DNA from 3 places in the Streptomyces sp. NPDC000410 genome. Region 3 is predicted to be linked to each of the others. Evidence: riboswitches for the same ligand, from Rfam matches in the RefSeq annotation. Region 3 holds a riboswitch; each other region holds the start of a gene.

What was found. Region 3 has a riboswitch for cyclic di-AMP ahead of ABT342_RS26845 (transglycosylase family protein). Riboswitches for the same ligand answer to the same signal wherever they lie in the genome.
Region 1: another riboswitch for cyclic di-AMP. It lies ahead of ABT342_RS07190 (M23 family metallopeptidase); the one in region 3 lies ahead of ABT342_RS26845 (transglycosylase family protein).
Region 2: another riboswitch for cyclic di-AMP. It lies ahead of ABT342_RS17115 (M23 family metallopeptidase); the one in region 3 lies ahead of ABT342_RS26845 (transglycosylase family protein).

What each region holds. Positions count from the first base shown of each region.
Region 1 covers NZ_JBEPDM010000004.1:52,304-58,779, forward strand. The annotation lists gene ABT342_RS07185 (SGNH/GDSL hydrolase family protein) at 1-691, opposite strand, end outside; gene ABT342_RS07190 (M23 family metallopeptidase) at 802-1,635, opposite strand; cyclic di-AMP (ydaO/yuaA leader) riboswitch at 1,638-1,800, opposite strand; gene ABT342_RS07195 (tyrosine-protein phosphatase) at 2,435-3,250, shown strand; gene ABT342_RS07200 (DUF6126 family protein) at 3,272-3,394, opposite strand; gene ABT342_RS07205 (XRE family transcriptional regulator) at 3,406-4,059, opposite strand; gene ABT342_RS07210 (aspartate aminotransferase family protein) at 4,126-5,511, opposite strand; gene dxs (1-deoxy-D-xylulose-5-phosphate synthase) at 5,508-6,476, opposite strand, start outside.
Region 2 covers NZ_JBEPDM010000014.1:31,672-38,147, reverse strand. The annotation lists gene ABT342_RS17125 (M16 family metallopeptidase) at 1-553, shown strand, start outside; gene ABT342_RS17120 (M16 family metallopeptidase) at 571-1,953, shown strand; cyclic di-AMP (ydaO/yuaA leader) riboswitch at 2,164-2,328, shown strand; gene ABT342_RS17115 (M23 family metallopeptidase) at 2,342-3,115, shown strand; gene ABT342_RS17110 (GntR family transcriptional regulator) at 3,335-4,012, shown strand; gene ABT342_RS17105 (HPr family phosphocarrier protein) at 4,179-4,460, opposite strand; gene ABT342_RS17100 (bifunctional acetate--CoA ligase family protein/GNAT family N-acetyltransferase) at 4,616-6,476, shown strand, end outside.
Region 3 covers NZ_JBEPDM010000033.1:50,458-56,933, reverse strand. The annotation lists gene eno (phosphopyruvate hydratase) at 1-356, opposite strand, end outside; gene ABT342_RS26850 (zinc ribbon domain-containing protein) at 427-2,475, opposite strand; gene ABT342_RS26845 (transglycosylase family protein) at 2,686-3,321, opposite strand; cyclic di-AMP (ydaO/yuaA leader) riboswitch at 3,325-3,459, opposite strand; gene ABT342_RS26840 (transglycosylase family protein) at 3,752-4,723, opposite strand; gene ABT342_RS26835 (cytochrome P450 family protein) at 4,837-6,078, opposite strand; gene ABT342_RS26830 (tetratricopeptide repeat protein) at 6,088-6,476, opposite strand, start outside.

The DNA.
Region 1 (6,476 bases), on a different contig from region 3:
AGTGGATGTCGTCGCGGCGGACCTCCAGCGTCCCGCGGGGCGGCAGCGGCGGCCACGCCTGGTCGGGGTCGGCGGGGACGTCGAGACCGAGCACCTGGGCGGCGCGGAGCGCGACGCGGGTGTGGCCCTCGGGTGACAGGTGCAGCCGGTCGTCGTCCCAGGCGCGCCTGTCCTGGACGGACTTGAGCGACCACAGGTCGAGGACGGGGCAGTCGTAGCGGTCGGCGATGGCCCGGACGTGCGCGGTGTACGTGGCGATCTTGCCCCGCAGATGACGCAGTACGGGCACGCCGCGGGTGTCGAAGCCGGTGGTCACCATGACGGTGCCGACCGCGCCGGTGAGGTCGGCGACCGCGCGCTCGAAGCGCGCGGCGACGTCGTCGGGGTCGGTGCCGGGGCGGATGATGTCGTTGCCGCCCGCGCAGAACGTCACCAGGTCGGGGGCGAGTTCCTTGGCGCGCGGGACCTGCTCCTCGACGATCTGGTCCAGCAGCCTGCCTCGTACCGCCAAGTTGGCGTAGCGGAAGGTGTGTTCCGGTACGCGGTCGTCGAGCAGGACGGCGAGGCGGTCCGCCCAGCCCACGAACTGTCCCTCGGGTCCGGGATCCCCGACGCCCTCGGTGAAGCTGTCACCGATCGCCGCGTACGACCCGAATGCACTGTTTTTTCTTGATCTCGAATCGTCTGCCACGTCGAGACATCCTTCACCTCACGAAGTGACTTACGCCACCGTAGGGATGGGTTGACGCGGGGTGATATAGACCACCTGGTCAGCTTTCCGGGAAACGGGAATACGACACGTCAGATCGAGACGCCGTGCTGGCGCAGGTACGCCAGCGGGTCGATGTCGGAGCCGTAGCGCGGAGTGGTACGGACCTCGAAGTGCAGGTGCGGACCGGAGGAGTTGCCGGTGGAGCCGGACAGGCCGATCTGCTCCCCGCCGCGCACGCTCTGGCCGGACGAGACGGACAGCTGGGAGAGGTGGGCGTACTGCGAGTAGGTGCCGTCGGCGTGCTGGATGACGACCTCGTTGCCGTACGAACCGCTCCAGCCGGCCGAGACGACGGTGCCCGCGCCGACGGCCTTCACGGAGGTCCCGGTGGCGGCCGCGAAGTCGGCGCCGGTGTGGTAGCCGCTGGACCACATGGCTCCGGCGGTCTTGTACGCGGTGGTGACGGCGGAGGGGACCGGGGCGAAGAAGGGGGCGACGCGGGTCTTCGCGGCGGGGGCGGCCTTCCCGGCGGGGGCGGCAGCGGGGGCGGCCTTGGGCTTCGCGTTCGCGCCGATGGCCAGCTGGATACCCGGACGGATCACGGAGGGGTTCGCACCCACGACGGAGCGGTTGTCCGCGTACAGCTTCTTCCAGCCGCCGCTGACCTTCTGCTCCTTGGCGATCTTCGCCAGGGTGTCGCCGGGCGCCACCGTGTAGGTCCGGGGAGCCTTGGGAGCCTCGACCTGCTGGGCGACGGAGACAGTCCGCTCCGGGGCGACGGCAGGCGCGGACTTCTCCGCCGCGTGCGCGCCGGTGGCACCGATGAGCGGGAGCGCGATGACGGCGCCACCCGTGCCCGCGGCGACGAGTCCGCGCGTGATCGGGTTCTTCCTCGAACGGCGGTGCTTACCCATTGCGGGCATGGCGAATTCCTCTCCGGCGCCTGCGAAGTGAGCTGTCGGGTTCGGGCTGGAGCTGCCCGGCCGCGTAGGTGCGCGACTTCACCCCGAGCCGCTCCGCATTGACGGACCGGCGGTTTCACTGGGTCCCCCGCTCCTGCCACACGTGGATAGATGCGATATTCCGGACGACGGCAGGATTAGGCGTTCCGACCGGATTGCGGTGACCGTAAGCGAGCCCGGTCGGCACGAACAAGCCACCGCTTGGGCCGCTGATTCGCCCGCGTGATATCCGCGGGGATTTCCCGGTCACCCTGCGTGGATTACGGTCTTCGACTCCCTTGAGGAGCGGGGAATTTGACGGCGGCGCGCGGCGACGGAACGTCACCAATATGATCCCGCTCACGGCATGGACGTCATCTCCCCCGCAACCGGGGCTTGTTGCCCCAGATGACCTAATACGGGCATAAGCCTCAGTAGGCCAGCAATGCCCCTATATCCGGCACTGCTGGAGCGCCACGGCGCCAAGATCGCCGCGCAGCGTGGCGGACGAACCGGGGACCGCTCTCGACCGGGTCATGCGTAACCGCTTGCGCGCCCGCACAGCAGCCAGGCGCGACCGCCACCCTCCGTGTCGATCACCACAACCCACCAAATTCACGCAGAACCGAACACCTTCGATCCCAAGCCGCCCTGGAGGCAACTCCCTTGCACGGTCGACCGAACGCACAACCAAGATGATTGCCTGAGGAACCAATGTCGTATCGTCGACAGCGCGCCTACGTCGGCGAGCCGTGCCGACCGCAGACACTCAGGAGCCCCCGTGACGCAGCAGCTGCCCGAGGTCCCGTCGACCGAACCCGAGCTGTCGGGCGTGCGCAACTTCAGGGACGTGGGCGGACTGCCGACCGTGGACGGGCTGCGCGTTCAGTACGGACGGCTCTTCCGCAGCGGCCACCTGGCGCACGCGACCGACGCGGATGCCGCGTTCCTCTCCTCGCTCGGGCTCCACACGATCTTCGATTTCCGCAACTCCGCGGACCAGAAGCTGGACGGCCTGGACGTCGAGCTGCCCGGAGTGCGCAACGTGAACATCCCGCTCACCGACCCGGCCGACGGCGCCGAGTTCTGGAAGATGGTCCGCGACGGCGATCTGGACCAGCTGCGGTCCATCCTCGGCGACGGCAAGGCGGCCAACCGGATGATCGAGTCCTACCGGGTCATCATCAAGGAGCGCACCGCCGAGCACAGCCGGGTGCTGCACGCCCTGGCGGAGGACAGCGTCCCGGCCCTGATGCACTGCGCGGCCGGCAAGGACCGGGCGGGTCTGTCCATAGCCGTCTCGCTGCTCGCCGTGGGCGTCGAGCGCGACGCCATCGAGGCCGACTACCTCAAGTCGAACGACCCGCACCGCCGCTACAAGGTGCGCCGCGGCGAGAACGCGCCCGCCGGGATGTCCCCGGAGGTGATGGAGCTGCTGAGCCCGCTGTTCGACGCCCGCGCCGAGTACCTCGCCGCCGCGTTCGACACCATCGACGAGACCTGGGGCGGCACCGAGCGCTACCTGTCCGACGGCCTGGGCATCACGCCGCAGACGCGTGAGCGGCTGCGCGAGCGCCTCCTGGACGGGGCGCTCTGAGCCACCGGGCGAAACACCGGGTCAGCCGGCCCCGACCTTGAACAGCAGATAGAGGAACGCCGCGAACAGGTGGCCCGCCACCAGATAGGCGAAGAGCCGGACGATCAGTCCGACCGGAAACTTCTGCTCCTGGTCCTGGTTCATCAGCGGCCTCCTCAGGCGTGCGGGTGCGCGTGCGGGTCGGGGCTCTGCAGCAGCGTGTGGACGAACAGCAGCTCGGCCCCCTCCCGCGTGACAGCGGCGATACGGTGCGGAGTGAGCGAGTCGAAGTGGGCGCTGTCCCCCGGGTCGAGCTCGTGCACGGTTTCGCCGAGGCCCAGGCGCAGCCGCCCTTCGATGACGTACAGCCACTCCTCGCCGGGATGCACCCGCACGAGGTCCCCCTGGGTCCCGTACGGCACGCGCACCCGCAGGGCCTGCATGGCGCGTCCGCGCCCGCCGGCCTGCCGGTAGGTCCAGCCGTCGGCCTCGGCGGGGCCCATCCGCCCGCCGCGGATGACGGCGTCGCGCTCCGGCGGCAGCTCGCCGAGGGGCTCGGAGACCGTCGTACCGTAGGTCCGGGCGAGGGCGAGCAGCATCGGCAGCGAAGGCTGCCGGTTGCCCGTCTCCAGCCGGGAGAGATGGGCGGGTGAGAGGCCCGCGCGCTGGGCGGCGGCCTCCAGGGTGAGGCCACGGCGGCGGCGCAGCTCACGCAGCCGGGGCGCGACGTCGGGCAGCGTGTCCGCGTCCCGTCCGGCATCGTGTCCGGAGGCTTGTCCGGCGTCGTGTCCGGCATCGTGGCCTGGGGCTTGTCCGGCAGGATGGCTCATGCGTCCATTGCGCCAGGATGTTTCCTCTGGGGCAAATTTCTTGCCCCAGAGGCAAAAGCCGCGTGATCAGCGGTTGGCGACGGCCTGCTTGACCAGCGTCCTGCCGAAGTCCCACATCAGCCCGCCACCCCCGTGGGCGTCGTCCATCACCGCGGTGAAGGCCGTCACGAAGCGGTCGACCTCCCGCTCCCCGATGATCAGCGGCGGGATCAGTTTGATCACTTCCAGATGGTCACCGGCGACCTGGGTGAGGATGCGGTGCTTCTGCAGCAGCGGGACGACCACCATCTGCGCGAACAGCCCCTTGCGGGCCGCCTGGAGCATCGTCCAGCGGCTGCGCAGCTTCATCGAGGACGGCCGGCCGAACTCGATCCCGATCATCAGTCCGCGCCCGCGCACGTCGTGGAGCAGTTCGTACCGGTCCACGAGCGCCGTGAGCCGCGACTTCAGCAGCTCGCCGGTCGCCCTGGCGTTCGCCACGGTCTCCTCGTTCTCGATCACCGACAGGACGGCGAGCCCGGCGGCCATCGCCTGCGCGTTGGAGCCGAAGCTCGCCGAGTGCACCAGCACCCGGTCCATCGACGAGTAGACCTTCTTGAAGATCCAGTCCTTGCCGAGGGTCGCGCCGACCGGGACATAGCCGCCGGAGAGCGCCTTCGCCACACAGACGAGATCGGGCTCGACGCCGTCCCCGTGCTGGTACGCGTAGAAGTCGCCGGTCCTGCCGAGTCCCGTCTGCACCTCGTCGGCGATCAGCAGCGCCTTGTGCCGGTGCAGCAGTTCCTGTGCCGCGTACAGGAATCCGGGAGGGGCCTCGTGGACGCCCTTGCCCTGGACGGGTTCCACGACGAAGCCCGCCACATCGCCGCGCTTCAGCTCGCGCTCCAGGGCGGCGAGGTCGCCGAGCCCGATCGCGGTGTCGGGCAGCAGCGGGGCGAAGCCGTCCCGGAAGCCCGCCTCTCCGTTGACCGAGAGCGAGCCGGTGGTCAGCCCGTGGAAGGCGTGCGCGCAGTACACGATCCGTGGCTTCCCGGTGGCGTAGCGGGCGAACTTGAGGGCCGTCTCGACGGCTTCCGTACCGCTGTTGCCGAAGAAGACCCGGTCCAGATGGGGGCTGTGGGCGAGCAGCTTCTCGGCGAGGAGTCCGGGCAGGGGCGCGCAGTCGAAGCGGGTGAGGTCGGCGAGTGAGGCGTCGAGGACGTCGTGGAGCGCCTGGCGGACGACCGGGTGGTGCCGGCCGAGGCCCATCACGCCGAATCCGGCGAGCATGTCGAGGTAGTCGTTGCCGTCGCCGTCCCAGAAGTACGCACCTTCGCCGCGCTCGTACACCTTGTCGAAGCCGATGGTGTGGAGCATGCGCGGCAGCTGGTGGTTGAGATGGCGTGCGTGCAGTTCGTAGCGCTCGGCGCCGCGCGCGGCGAGCAGCTCCGCGAGATCGAACTTGGTGGTCATCGGCCGTACTCCTCGCGTGACTTCGTGCGTACGCGTACCAGGGCGGCGCTGATCCGCCCCGCGATCTCCACCGGCGTCAGTCCGATGTCGGCCAGCACCTCGCCGCGCTTCCCGTGTGCGAGGAACTGCTCGGGAATGCCGAAGGTGCGCAGCGGTACGTCCACCCCGGCGTCCCGCAGCGCCTGTCCCACGGCGGAACCGACCCCGCCCGTCCTGCTGTTGTCCTCGACCACGGCGACGACGCGGTGCGCGGCGGCGAGCGGGGCGAGCTGTTCGTCGACGGGTTTGACCCAGCGGGGGTCGACGACGGTGCACCCCAGTCCGCGGCCCTCCAGCAGCTCGGCGGCTTGCAGGCAGACCGGTGCCAGCGCCCCGACGGAGATCAGCAGTACGCCGGCGTCGTCGCTCCGGTGCAGTACGTCCATCCCGCCGACCCGGTCCAGGGCGGGCTGCGGCCGCCCCACCGCCTCCTTGGGGAAGCGCAGCACGGTCGGCGCGTCGGTCACCTCGACGGCCTCGCGCAGCTGGGCCCGCAGCTGGTCGGCGTCGCGCGGGGCGGCGATCCGGAGGCCCGGTACGACCTGGAGGAGCGACATGTCCCACATGCCGTTGTGCGAGGGCCCGTCCACGCCGGTGACCCCGGCCCGGTCGAGGACGAAGGTGACACCGCACCGGTGCAGGGCCACGTCCATCAGCAACTGGTCGAAGGCGCGGTTGAGGAAGGTGGCGTAGACGGCGACGACCGGGTGGAGCCCGCCGGTCGCCAGGCCCGCCGCGGAGACCGCCGCGTGCTGCTCGGCGATGCCCACGTCCCAGACGCGGTCGGGGAAGCGTGCGGCGAACTTCGTCAGCCCCACGGTGTGCAGCATCGCGGCGGTGATCGCCACGACATCGGGCCGTTCGGCACCGATCGCGGCGATCTCGTCGCCGAACACCGAGGTCCAGGAGGGGCCGATGGACGGTTC
Region 2 (6,476 bases), on a different contig from region 3:
GGCCGCCTACCGGCTGCCGCACGACGGCACCCGCGAGTGCGACGCCGCCGACCTGGCGCTCACCGTCCTCGGCGGCGGCGAGTCGTCCCGGCTGCACAACCGCCTGGTGCGCCGCGACCGCACGGCCGTCGCCGCGGGCTTCGGCCTGCTGCGGCTCGCAGGGGCCCCCTCGCTCGGCTGGCTGGACGTGAAGACGTCCGCCGGGGTCGAGGTGCCCGACATCGAGGCCGCCGTCGACGACGAGCTGGCCCGGTTCGCCGCCGAGGGCCCCACGGCCGAGGAGATGGAGCGCGCACAGGCCCAGCTGGAGCGCGAGTGGCTGGACCGGCTCGGCACGGTCGCGGGCCGCGCCGACGAACTCTGCCGGTACGCGGTGCTGTTCGGCGACCCCCAGCTGGCGCTCAGCGCGGTCTCGCGGGTCCTCGACATCACCCCCGAGGAGGTCCAGGCGGTCGCCCAGGCCCGGCTGCGCCCCGACAACAGGGCGGTGCTGGTGTACGAGCCGCTCGCGGCCACCGAGGACAACGACGACGAAGAGGGAGCGGTCCAGTGACCGACGCTGCCGTGACCATGGACTTCCACCCGCAGCCGCAGCCGGGCGAGGCCAAGCCGTGGGCCTTCCCCGCCCCCGACCGCGGCGCGCTCGGCAACGGACTGACGGTCCTGCGCTGCCACCGCCCCGGCCAGCAGGTCGTGGCGGTCGAGATCTTCCTCGACGCCCCGCTGGACGCCGAGCCCGAGGGCCTGGACGGCGTCGCCACGATCATGGCGCGGGCGCTCTCCGAGGGCACGGACAAGCACACGGCGGAGGAGTTCGCCGCGGAGCTGGAGCGGTGCGGCGCCACGCTCGACGCGCACGCCGACCACCCCGGCGTCCGGGTCTCGCTGGAGGTCCCCGTCTCCCGGCTGCCCAAGGCCCTCGGCCTGGTCGCCGAGGCGCTGCGCGCGCCGCTGTTCGCCGACAGCGAGGTCGAGCGTCTCGTACAGAACCGGCTGGACGAGATCCCGCACGAGACCGCGAACCCGGCCCGCCGGGCGGCCAAGGAGCTCTCCCGGCAGCTGTTCCCGGCCACCTCCCGGATGTCGCGCCCCCGTCAGGGCACCGAGGAGACGGTGGAGCGCATCGACTCGGCAGCCGTACGCGCCTTCTACGAGGCGCACGTCCGCCCCTCGATGGCCACCGCCGTCATCGTCGGCGACCTCACCGGCGTCGACCTCGACGCGGTGCTCGCCGACACGCTCGGCGCCTGGACCGGCGACAAGGCGGAGAGCCGTCCGATGCCGCCGATCACCGCCGACGACACGGGCCGCGTCATCATCGTGGACCGCCCCGGAGCCGTCCAGACCCAGCTGCTGATCGGCCGGATCGGCGCGGACCGCCACGACCGGGTCTGGTCGGCCCAGGTCCTCGGCACCTACTGCCTGGGCGGCACCCTCACCTCCCGCCTGGACCGCGTCCTGCGCGAGGAGAAGGGCTACACGTACGGCGTGCGCTCCTTCGGGCAGGTGCTGCGCTCCACGGCCCCGACCGCCCCGGGCGGGGCCACGGGCGCCGCGATGCTCGCCATCAGCGGCTCCGTGGACACGCCGAACACGGGACCGGCGCTGGACGACCTCTTCAAGGTGCTGCGCACGCTCGCCGCGGAGGGGCTGACCGACGCCGAGCGCGATGTCGCCGTGCAGAATCTGGTGGGTGTGGCCCCGCTGAAGTACGAGACGGCGGCGTCCGTGGCGGGCACGCTGGCCGACCAGGTCGAGCAGGGCCTTCCGGACGACTACCAGGCCCAGCTGTACGCGCGCCTGGCGGAGACCGGCACGGTCGAGGCGACGGCCGCGGCAGTCAACGCCTTCCCGGTGGACCGGCTCGTCACGGTCCTCGTCGGGGACGCACACGAGATCGAGGACCCGATCCGGGAGCTCGGCATCGGTGAAGTGACCGTTGTCACGGGCTGATTGAGCCGAGAGGGCCCGAAGAGGGCCGAGAGGGACCCCGGCCGGCAGGCATGCCACCGGGGTCCTTTTTATGTCCGCTTCGAGGGGGGATGTAGGTGTCTGCCCTGTGGCATGCACTACAAATCGGCGTGTCTGTTTGGTGATTGAATGATCTCCCGCTTAGCGTCTTCTGCGCTGCCCGTCAGTTGCACCAGCCGCACCCGCGGCATCGGGCAGCCATCGCCGAGTCCCCGTCCGGCGCGAGCCTGGGGAGCCGGGGACCCACATGTCCCCTGGGGTGAATCGGACGCCTTCGCACCCGGTGCGGAGGGGCCCGTAGGAGACCTTCCTGCTCCGAACCCGTCAGCTAACCCGGTAGGCGAGAAGGAAGGAAAGGATCAGCCACTACATGGCGTTCACCCGTGCCACCGGGAAGCATCGTGGTCCGAGCCGGCTGTCGCGCAGGAGCGCGGGCGTGGCCGGAGTCGCGACCCTCGCCACCACCGGAGTCATCGGAACCCTCGCCTCCCCGGCGGTCGCCGCCGAAGCGGAAAGCCTCTCCCTCGAAGACACCGGCCTGACCCAGGCCATCGTCGCTCCCGACTACCTCGCCGAGCAGATCGACGCCCAGGCCGAGGCCCAGCAGCTGGAGGCCGACCTCGCCGCCGCCCAGGCGAAGGCCGAGGCCGAGGCGAAGCGCAAGGCGGAGGCCCGCGCCGAGGCGGCCCGCGAGGCCGAGGAGCGCGCCGCCCGCGAGGCCGAGCGCAAGCGCCTGATGTCGTACACCCTCCCGGTCGCCGGCTCGTACGTCAGCACCAGCTACCAGGCGGGCAGCTCGCTCTGGTCCTCCGGCAGCCACACCGGCGTCGACTTCCATGCCGCCTCCGGCACTTCGGTCGTGGCCGTCGGCTCCGGCAAGGTCGTGGAGGCCGGCTGGGGCGGCGCGTACGGCAACAACATCGTCATCAAGATGAACGACGGTACGTACACCCAGTACGGCCACCTGGCGTCGATCGACGTCTCGGTCGGCCAGACCGTCACCCCCGGCCAGCAGATAGGCCGCGCCGGATCGACCGGCAACTCGACCGGTCCGCACCTCCACTTCGAGGCCCGTACGGGCGAGGACTACGGCTCCGACATCGACCCGGTCGCGTATCTGCGCGCGCACGGCGTGAACGTCTGAGACCTTCAGTGTCTGAGATCTTCGGCGTCTGAGATCTTCAGCGAAGGCCCCGGCTCGGGATGAACCGAGCCGGGGCCTTCGTCGTCTTCCGGCCAAAAGATATCCATGGATTCCCGTTCGCCGTCGGAAATTCCGTCCCCTTGCAATAGAGTCACCGGACAGGCAGGGCGATCGGGCAGAGATCCACGGGTTTCGCGAGGATTAAAGCGGAGGTTCGGTATGCGCATTCCAGCGCGCTCGGTATGCGCGGCGATCCGCGACGACATCATCACCGGTGTCTTCGAGCGCGGCAGCCGGCTCACCGAGGAGCAGCTGGCGCGCCGCTACGGCGTATCCCGCGTACCGGTGCGCGAAGCGCTGCGCACCCTGGAGTCGGAGGGCTTCGTGGTCACCCGCAGGCACGCCGGAGCCTGCGTCGCCGAGCCCACCGAGCAGGAGGCCGCCGATCTGCTGGAGATCAGGATGCTGCTGGAGCCGCTGGGTGCGGCGCGCGCGGCCCAGCGGCGCACGGAGGCGCACCTCAAGGTGCTGCGCGGCCTGGTCAGACTGGGCCAGGAGCGGGCGCGGCGGGGTCAGGGCGAGGACCTGCGCTCGCTCGGCGCCTGGTTCCACGAGACCCTCGCCCAGGCCTGCGGCAGTCCCGGCCTCACCGCCCTGCTCACCCAGCTCCGGCACAAGACCGCCTGGATGTACGCCGTCGAGCAGCCGGCCCGGCCCCTGGAGTCGTGGGCCGAGCACGGCGCGATCGTGGACGCCGTGGCGCGCGGTGACGCGGAGCGGGCCAGGGCGCTCACCGCGATGCACGCGGAGCGGGCGAACGGCGCGCACCGGCTGCGCACCGGTGTGGTGGTGAGGGCTTCGCAACACTCCGTAAACACGGTGAGCGGCCGTCATTAACATGGCCGACGTATACAAGAAGTATTCGCATCGGAGATTTCCCTTTGTGGGATTTCGCCGCGCGTAAACGCGTATAAAGCGGCGGAGCCGCGCACCGATGAAGGTGGTGCGCGGCTCCGCTCCGCATTCCCCGCGAGAATTCAGCAAATTCGGGGACCGGATGGTCTCAGACGGTTTCGGGGAGTTCCTCGAGCCCCTCCGCGACCAGCTTCGCCAGCCGGTCCAGAGCGGCCTCGGCGCCTTCCGCGTCGGAGGCGAGCACGATCTCCTCGCCGCCCTCGGCGCCCAGACCGAGCACCGCGAGCATCGAGACGGCGTTGACGGGGGTGCCGCCGGCCTTGGCGATCGTCACGGGGACGCCGGACGCCGTGGCGGCACGGACGAAGATGGAGGCGGGGCGGGCGTGGAGGCCCTCGGCCCAGCCGACATTGACGCGGCGCTCAGCCATGGTGATGCCCTTCGGGTGCTCTTCGGTGCCAAATGTTGTCTAGACCAGTCTCTCATGCGTGCTGGAGTGCCCCCAGCGTGCCCTGGAGCGAGGCGGTCCGCGAGCCGTGTCCGCGAGCCGTGCCGACGCTGTTGCCGGAGCCGTACGCTGGCCCCATGCAGAGCCCGTCGGATCACGCGTACCCCGACCACTGGGAAGCCGACGTGGTGTTGCGCGACGGTGGCACCGCGAGGATCAGGCCCATCACGACCGAGGACGCCGAGCGGCTCGTCAGCTTCTACGAACAGGTCTCGGACCAGTCCAAGTACTACCGTTTCTTCGCGCCCTACCCACGGCTCTCGGCCAAGGACGTGCACCGCTTCACCCACCACGACTACGTGGACCGCGTGGGCCTGGCGGCCACGGTGGGCGGTGAGTTCATCGCGACCGTCCGCTACGACCGGATCGACGCGGACGGGAGGCCCGCCTCCGCGCCCGCCGACGAGGCGGAGGTCGCCTTCCTGGTCCAGGACGCGCACCAGGGCAGAGGCGTCGCCTCCGCGCTGCTCGAACACATCGCGGCGGTCGCCCGGGAGCGGGGGATCCGGCGGTTCGCGGCGGAGGTGCTCCCCGCGAACAGCAAGATGATCAAGGTGTTCACGGACGCCGGCTATACCCAGAAGCGGAGCTTCGAGGACGGGTCCGTGCACCTCACGCTCGACCTCGAACCGACCGCCGAATCCCTCGCGGTGCAGCGCGCCCGTGAACAGCGCGCCGAGGCCCGGTCCGTGCAGCGGCTCCTCACGCCCGGGTCGGTGGCCGTGATCGGGACCGGCCGCGCGCCGGGCGGAGTGGGCCGCACCGTGCTGCGCAATCTGCTGGGCGCGGGCTACGCGGGGCGTACGTACGCGGTGAACCGGGCCCTCGGGCCGGACGTGCGGGAACTGGACGGGGTCCCGGCCTTCCCCTCCGTCGGCGCGATCGGCGAGCCCGTCGACCTCGCCGTCGTGGCCGTACCGGCCGAACGGGTACCGGAGGCGGTCGCGGACTGCGGCGAGCACGGGGTGCGGGGGCTGGTCGTGCTGTCCGCCGGATACGCGGAGAGCGGGGCCGAGGGGCGGGAGCGGCAGCGCGAACTGGTCCGGCAGGCACGGTCGTACGGGATGCGGATCATCGGCCCGAACGCCTTCGGCGTCATCAGCACCTCGCCCGACGTCCTGCTGAACGCCTCCCTGGCGCCCGAGTCGCCGACGCGCGGGCGGATCGGGCTGTTCACCCAGTCGGGCGCGATCGGCATCGCGCTGCTGTCGGGGCTGCACCGGCGGGGCGCGGGCCTGTCGTCCTTCATCTCCGCGGGCAACCGCGCGGACGTCTCCGGGAACGACTTCCTCCAGTACTGGTACGAGGACCCGGACACCGACATCGTCCTGCTCTACCTCGAATCCATCGGCAACCCGCGGAAGTTCACGCGGCTCGCGCGGCGCACGGCGGCCGTCAAGCCGGTCGTCGTGGTCCAGGGCGCCCGGCACAGCGGGAGCGCGCCCCCGGGGCACGCGGTGCCGACGACGCGCATTCCGTACGCCACGGTCTCCGAACTGCTGCGCCAGGCGGGCGTGGTCCGAGTGGACACGGTCACCGAACTCGTCGACGCCGGACTGCTCCTGGCCGGTCAGCCGCTGCCCGCCGGCCCGCGCGTGGCGATCCTCGGGAACTCCGAGTCCCTCGGGCTGCTCACGTACGACGCCTGCCTGACGGAGGGCCTGCGGCCACTGCCGCCACGCGACCTCACGACGGAGGCCACGCCCGGGGACTTCCGCGCCGCGCTCGCGCAGGCGCTGCGGGACGACGCGTGCGACGCGGTCGTCGTCACGGCGATCCCCTGGGTCGGCGAGAACGGTGTGACGGAGTCCGGCGACGGCGAAGTCCTGGCGGAGGCCCTGCGCGAGGCGGCCACGGCGGCTCCGGCGAAGCCGGTGGTCGTCGTCCACGTCGAGATGGGCGCCCTGGCGGACGCCTTGACAGCGGCGACGAGCACGG
Region 3 (6,476 bases):
GCCAGGGAGACGCCGAGGATGGCGTTGGCGCCGAGGGAGCCCTTGTTGTCGGTGGCGTCCAGGTCGAACATCGCCTGGTCGATCAGGCGCTGCTCGGTGGCGTCGTATCCGACGAGCTCCGGGCCGATCTGCTCGATGACGGCGAGGACGGCCTTCTCGACACCCTTGCCCAGGTAGCGGTTCTGGTCTCCGTCACGGAGTTCAATGGCCTCGAACGCTCCGGTGGAGGCACCGGAGGGAACGGCAGCACGGCCGGTGCTGCCGTCGTCGAGGCCGACCTCGACCTCGACCGTGGGGTTGCCTCGGGAGTCCAGGATTTCCCGGGCTACGACGACGTCGATGGACGGCACGAGCATTCTCCTTCTGGGATGTGACGCTGACGGTGCAGGGTCGGTCGCGTTGGCCTTGCGACATGAGCGTCTCTAATCAGCTAAGCGATCCTATGCCAGACGTAGTGTCTGACGCGGGATGTGTCCATCGTGGAGGGGTGGCGTGGGCGTGTGGGTGGAAACCGGCGCCCAGTGCTGCTCCTCGCGGCCATTGGCCGGATGGGGTTCCCCCCGGACGAAGTCTGGGGGAGTGCGTGCTGATCGTTATCACGCCCTGGTGCCGGTGGGCTGCGCGAGGCAGCCGGGTCCGGTCCGTGTGAGCGTGTCCCTCCGGACGCTGGCCTGCCGGACCCGAGGGGCCGGAAGGGGAGGGTGCCCCGCGTCGCCTGGGCGCGGGGCGTGTGGAGCGTGGCCGGGTGGGTCCGTTCTTGGACCGGTCCCGGCTGGCCTCGTCGGCAGCGGTGACGACCGCGCCGACTTCGAGTCTGTCCACCACCGAGCGGATGACCATGGCGCCACTGGCGCGGTCGGTGACGGTCTTGGCCTGGTGGGTCAGACCACGTGCGGCGATACGTTGCCACGCGCCCGCATCGCGGTCGCCCTGGTAACGGCAGCCGGGGCAGATGGCCCATTTCCAGCCGGGCGTGGTGGGCCGGTCGGGGGCCTTGCGGTGCCGCAGCGGGGTTAAGCATTGCGGGCAGTGCTTGGAGGTGTTCGTGGCCGGGACCGTCACCACGGCGACACCCAGCTCGGCGGCGAGGTGCCGCATGCGTTCCACGATCTGCCCGCGCACCTGCTGAGACAGGCGGGTGTTCATCGTGCGGCCCATGCCCCGCGCTTCCATCGAACGCAGGTCTTCGATGTAGATCACGCTCGCCGAGGCGGCTATGGCCTGATCGACGGCCCAGCGGGCGGCAGACCAGGCCAGGGCGTCGTTCAGATTCGACCGGCGCTCGGACATGTGCCGAATCTCGTCGGCCAGGACCGCGTGCTTCGCGGTCAGTGTGTGCCGCTCGACCCCGGCGATGAGCCGCTGGTACTGGTCGGCCTTGGCGTGCAGGTGCTCGCTCTCCCGCCGTAGCCGGTGCTGCTTGGCGAGGACACCGGCGGTCCGGAACATGGCACCGGCACCGAGGGCGGTGATCCGCCCGTCGTCGTGCAGCCGGGCAGCACCGGCGGACAGCAGGGTGTTCAGTCCCCAGTCCACACCGAGCGCGACCGTGTGCCCGGTACGGGCTGCCTTCGGTACTGGGTGGGTGTAGGCGAGATCGGCCCGCACCCGGCCGCTGTCCAGACGCAGCGTGGGCAGGTGCAGCACCGCACCGGGCGGGATGGTCGGTGGCAGGCTGATGGGGCAGGCGACCCACGTCCAGTCCCCGTACGAGGCCGGGTCGGGCCGGGTGGGCAGTTGCAACCGCAGCAGCGCGCGGCCCGGCTCGCCGGCGCGTTCGATGGTGGCCTGCTGCCCGTCGCACGCGGACAGCAGCAGCATGCGGGCGATCGCCGGTGTTCCCTCCGCCTCGAACACATCGGCCGGCATCCGGCCGTGCCTGCGGGCGAATGTGGCGATCTGCCGGGTACGGGACGTGATCACACTGGACGGCAGATGCCGCCCATCCGGCACCGCATCACGGACCGCGTCCCATTCCTCAGCAGTCCGCTTCGCCGAATCAGCGGGCCAGGACGCGATGACCCCGACCGTCAGGTCAGCGCGCCACTTCGCCGAGCGGAGCGTACGCCCGGCCTGCTCCTGAGCCATCCGCACGATCCGGTCATTGACCCTGATGCCCTCGGGCGGTGCGATGGTCCAGCCAAGGCGGCGCAGCGCCATCCACGCCTGTGACGGCAGCGTGCGGCCGCCCGCGTCCACACCGGATGCCAGGACATCCACATCGTGCGTGCTCCAGTGCGCGGCCAGCAGCTCGGCGGCCATGGTGGACACGAGAGCAGTGGCCCATCCGACGCGCTCCGCGAGCACAGCCGATGGCAGGAGTTCGCCGGTTTTCTCGTCCAAGCCGGTGCGCAGCCAGCCACGGGCGCACGCGGTCCGGGCCGTCTGCCCTGCGGCGAGCGGCACCTTCCGGCTCCCCGCCGACCGGGCCATCGCGACCATCACCCTTCCGTGCCACTGGAGCTGTACTGCCATCCGATCAACGACACCCGCGAACAAAGGTCACACATTCGATCCGCGAATCCCCATACGGGGATACGCACCTCACACGGGATGAGGCGGCCGACAGCATCCCAGGCGACCTGCCCTCACCCGGACTCCGTCCGGAAACCCCGGCCCGGCGCTCATGGGGGGGAAGGGGCGCGCCGGGCCGGGGTGGCTGAGGGGGCCGGAGTGACTGGGGGGTCAGCTCAGGTGGAGCAGCTGGCCCGGGTAGATGACGTTGGCGTCACCGACGACGTCCTTGTTCAGGTCGAACAGCTTCTTCCAGCCGCCCTCGACCTTCTTCGCCGCGGCGATCGTGGCGAGGGTGTCGCCGGCCTTGACCTTGTACTCGCCGTCGCCCTTCTTGACGGCCTTGGCCGGGGCCGCCGCGGCGGGGCGCTCGGAGCGGGTGGTCGGGGCCTCGGCGCGCTGCGGGGCGGGCTCGGCGGTGTACGCGGCGTTGGACAGGCCCACGCCGCAGTGCGGCCAGGCACCCTTGCCCTGTCCGGCCAGGACCTTCTCGGCGACCGTGATCTGCTGCGACTTCGACGCCTGGTCGGCGGAGGCGGCGTACGCGGTGCCGCCGTACGCGGCCCAGGTGGAGGCGGAGAACTGCAGACCGCCGTAGTAGCCGTTGCCGGTGTTGATGGACCAGTTGCCGCCGGACTCGCACTGGGCGACGGCGTCCCACTCGGAGGAGGTCGCGGCGTTGGCGCCGCCGGCGGCCATCAGCGGGGCGACGATCGCGGCGCCGGTGACACCGGCGAGCGTGGCGAACCGCGAGGTCCGCCGGAGAACGGTCGGGCGGCGGCGCTCGCCCTTGCCGGAGAACAGCATGGAGATTCCCCTCACCGACGCCTGCGAGGTGAGCTGTCGGGTTCGGGCCCGTGAGTTGCCCGGCCGCGCGAACGTGCTCGCGCGGCTTCACCCCGAGCCGCCCCGGCCCTCAACGGGCGGGTGCGGCGCTTACCTTGGGTCCCCCGCTCCTGCCTACGGCGCGTGACGCGTCGACCGTTCCCTTCGACCGACGGCAGGATTCGGCGTGACGGTCGACGGGGCCCGCGATGGCGAGCGGTTCAGACCGTAGACACAGCTCTCCCCGATGTTCAAAGATGAACATCGGGGAGAAAACGCCCTTAACCACCTTGGGGAGATGTCCGTTTTCGCAGGTGAGAGGCGGGACGACCGGACCGGGCGGGCATAACCCGCCAGTTGGCCGGAAGAGACCCATATCTCACTTGCGCAGAAGCGGACATAAGCCCTCGAACTACTTCGGCTTCGACTCCGACTTCGACTCCGGCGCAGCCACCGGCGACGGCTTCTCCTTCAGGCCCAGATCAAGGCTCTGGCCAGGGAGGATGAGGTCGGGGTCGGAGCCGACGACCTCGGCGTTCGCGCCGTAGAGCGCGGACCAGCCGCCGGGGACCTTGTTCGCGTCCGCGATCGTCCACAGGTTGTCGCCGGGGCGGACGGTGTAGTCATCTTCGGTGGCGGCCGCCTCTCGTGCCGGTGTGTCACCTCGTGAGGCATGACGCCCGGATTCACGCTCGTTGACCGAATTGCCCGCCTCATCCTCATTGGTGGCCGGGGTGCCGCGATGCTTGCCGGAACCGGTGTCGCCCGCCGCCGGGGCGGGCGTGACGGACTCGGCAGGCCCGGCCGACTCGGTCAGCTCGGTCGACGCCGGATCCGACGGCTTCCCCTTGGGCTTCGCGGGCGAGGCCGATGCCGAGGGCGCGTCCGACGCCGGGGCCGAAGGCGCAGCCGCCGCGTCGGCCCCTTCACCGAACGAGGGCGCCTTGACGTTCTCCTTCGGGAGAGGCAGGACACCGGAGGTGTCGGCCGGGTCGACCGAGGGCTTCGCGCCCGGCACGAGCCCGGTGATCACCGCACAGCTGGGCCACGCCTCCTTGCCCTGCGCGGCGAACACCTTCTCGGCGACCGCGATCTGCTGCGAGCGGCTGGCGAGGTCGGCGCGTGCCGCGTACTCGGTACCGCCGAAGTCCTCCCAGGTCTCCTGCGAGAACTGGAGTCCGCCGTAGTAGCCGTTGCCGAAGTCGGCACTCCACATTCCGCCGGTCTCACAGTCCGCGACACGGTCCCAGGTGGTGGCGTCGGCGGCGGATGCCGAACCGGCGCCGAGCAGCGGGATGGCGATGGCCGATCCGGTCACCCCTGCCGCGACGACAAGTGCGGGTGCCTGACGGGGGCGACGATGCCGACCATTCCCGGAGCGCATGCGGTGGGCCTTTCGTGTGACTGCTGAGTCGTCGGTGAACGTAGCCGTATTCGAACACCGGTCACAAGTCGATGCAGTCCAGATAACGCGAAAGTCACAGAGTTGACTGACCGTCAGTAACTTGGCGGCGTGAACTCAACGGGCAGAGTGCGCAATCCACGCATAATGAGGCCGCCTCGCCAGCGCAAATCGGAAGGATCGGCTGCAAGTCGCAAGTCGGGCAACCTGGTCAGCAACGTCGCGAGCGCGGTCTGCCCTTCCAGCCGCGCGAGCGGGGCACCGAGGCAGTAGTGGATGCCGTGCCCGTATCCGAGGTGCTGGTTGTCCCTCCGGGCCAGGTCGAGCGTGTCCGGGTCGGCGAACCGGTCCGGATCCCGGTCGGCCGCGGCGAGTACGACGAGGACCGGGTCCCCCGCCGCGATGTCCTGCCCTCCGAGCGTGAGCGGCTCGGTGGCGAACCGCCAGGTGGCCAGCTCCACGGGCCCGTCGTAACGCAGCAGTTCCTCGACGCCGGTGGCGAGCAGGCCGCTCTCCCCGGCCGCGAGGGACTCCTGGAGCCTGCGGCGCTGCTCCGGGTGGCGCAGCAGCGTGTACATCCCGTTGCCGATGAGGTTGACCGTCGTCTCGAAACCGGCGAAGAGGAGGATGAACGCCATCGCCGCGGCTTCGTTCTCGGTCAGGTGCTCGCCGTGGTCGGAGGCGCGGATCAGTCCGGAGATGAGGTCGTCCGCCGGGTTTTCGCGCTTTCGGTGGATCAGCTCGGCGAGATAGCCGCGCATCTTCTTCACCGAGCGGGCCACGCCGCCGCGCGGTCCGCCGCCGTGCCGGATCATCATTCCCGCCCAGTCCCGGAAGTCGTCCTGGTCCTCGCGCGGGACGCCGAGCATGTCGCAGATCGCGTAGATGGGGAGCGGGAAGGCGAACTGGTGGATGAGGTCGGCGCTGCCGTCCTCGGCGAAGTCGTCGATCAGCCGGTCCGTCAGTTCCTGTACGCGCGGGGCGAATTCGGCGACCCGGCGCGGGGTGAACGCCTTCGAGACCAGGCGGCGCAGCCGGGTGTGGTCGGGCGGGTCGATGTTCAGCAGATGCGTCATCAGCTCCGCCTTGCGCTCCCCCGGGATGCCCGTCTTCCCCTTGGCGTGCGCCGGCTCGTCGTGATGCGCCGGGTTCTTGCTGAGCCGCTGGTCCGCGAGGGCCTGCTTGGCGTCCGCGTACCGGGTCACGAGCCAGGCCTCGACGCCGCTGGGCAGGGCGGTCCTGTGTACGGGCGCGTGCTCGCGCAGCCAGGCGTAGGCGGGGTACGGGTCGGTGGCGAACTCCCAGGTGAAGAGTTCGGGGGCGGGTGTGTTGCTCACGCCCCGACGTTATCCGGGTCGCTCCGGGTTCTCGCCGAGGGCCTTCCTCGCACCCGGGTGGCCCATGTCCGCGGCCTTGCGGTACCAGTCCCGGGCCTCGGCGTCCTTGCCCTCCGCGGCCAGCAGCAGGGCCAGGCGGAAGGCGCCGTAGGCGTCGCCGAGCTCGAAGCCCCGGCGGTACCAGGCGCTGGCCTCGACCCGTGCACCCCGGTTCTCCAGAAAGACTCCGAGGTGCGTCGCATCCAGGCTCCTTCCCTTCTGCGCGTCGTCCCGGTAGCACTCCTCCTCCACCTCGATGGCCTGCCTCCCGTAGCGGGACATCGCGTATACGGCCCGCTTGTCGCCCGCTTCGACGGCACGGCGGAACCAGATCTCGGCCGCCTCCCGCTCGTCACTGG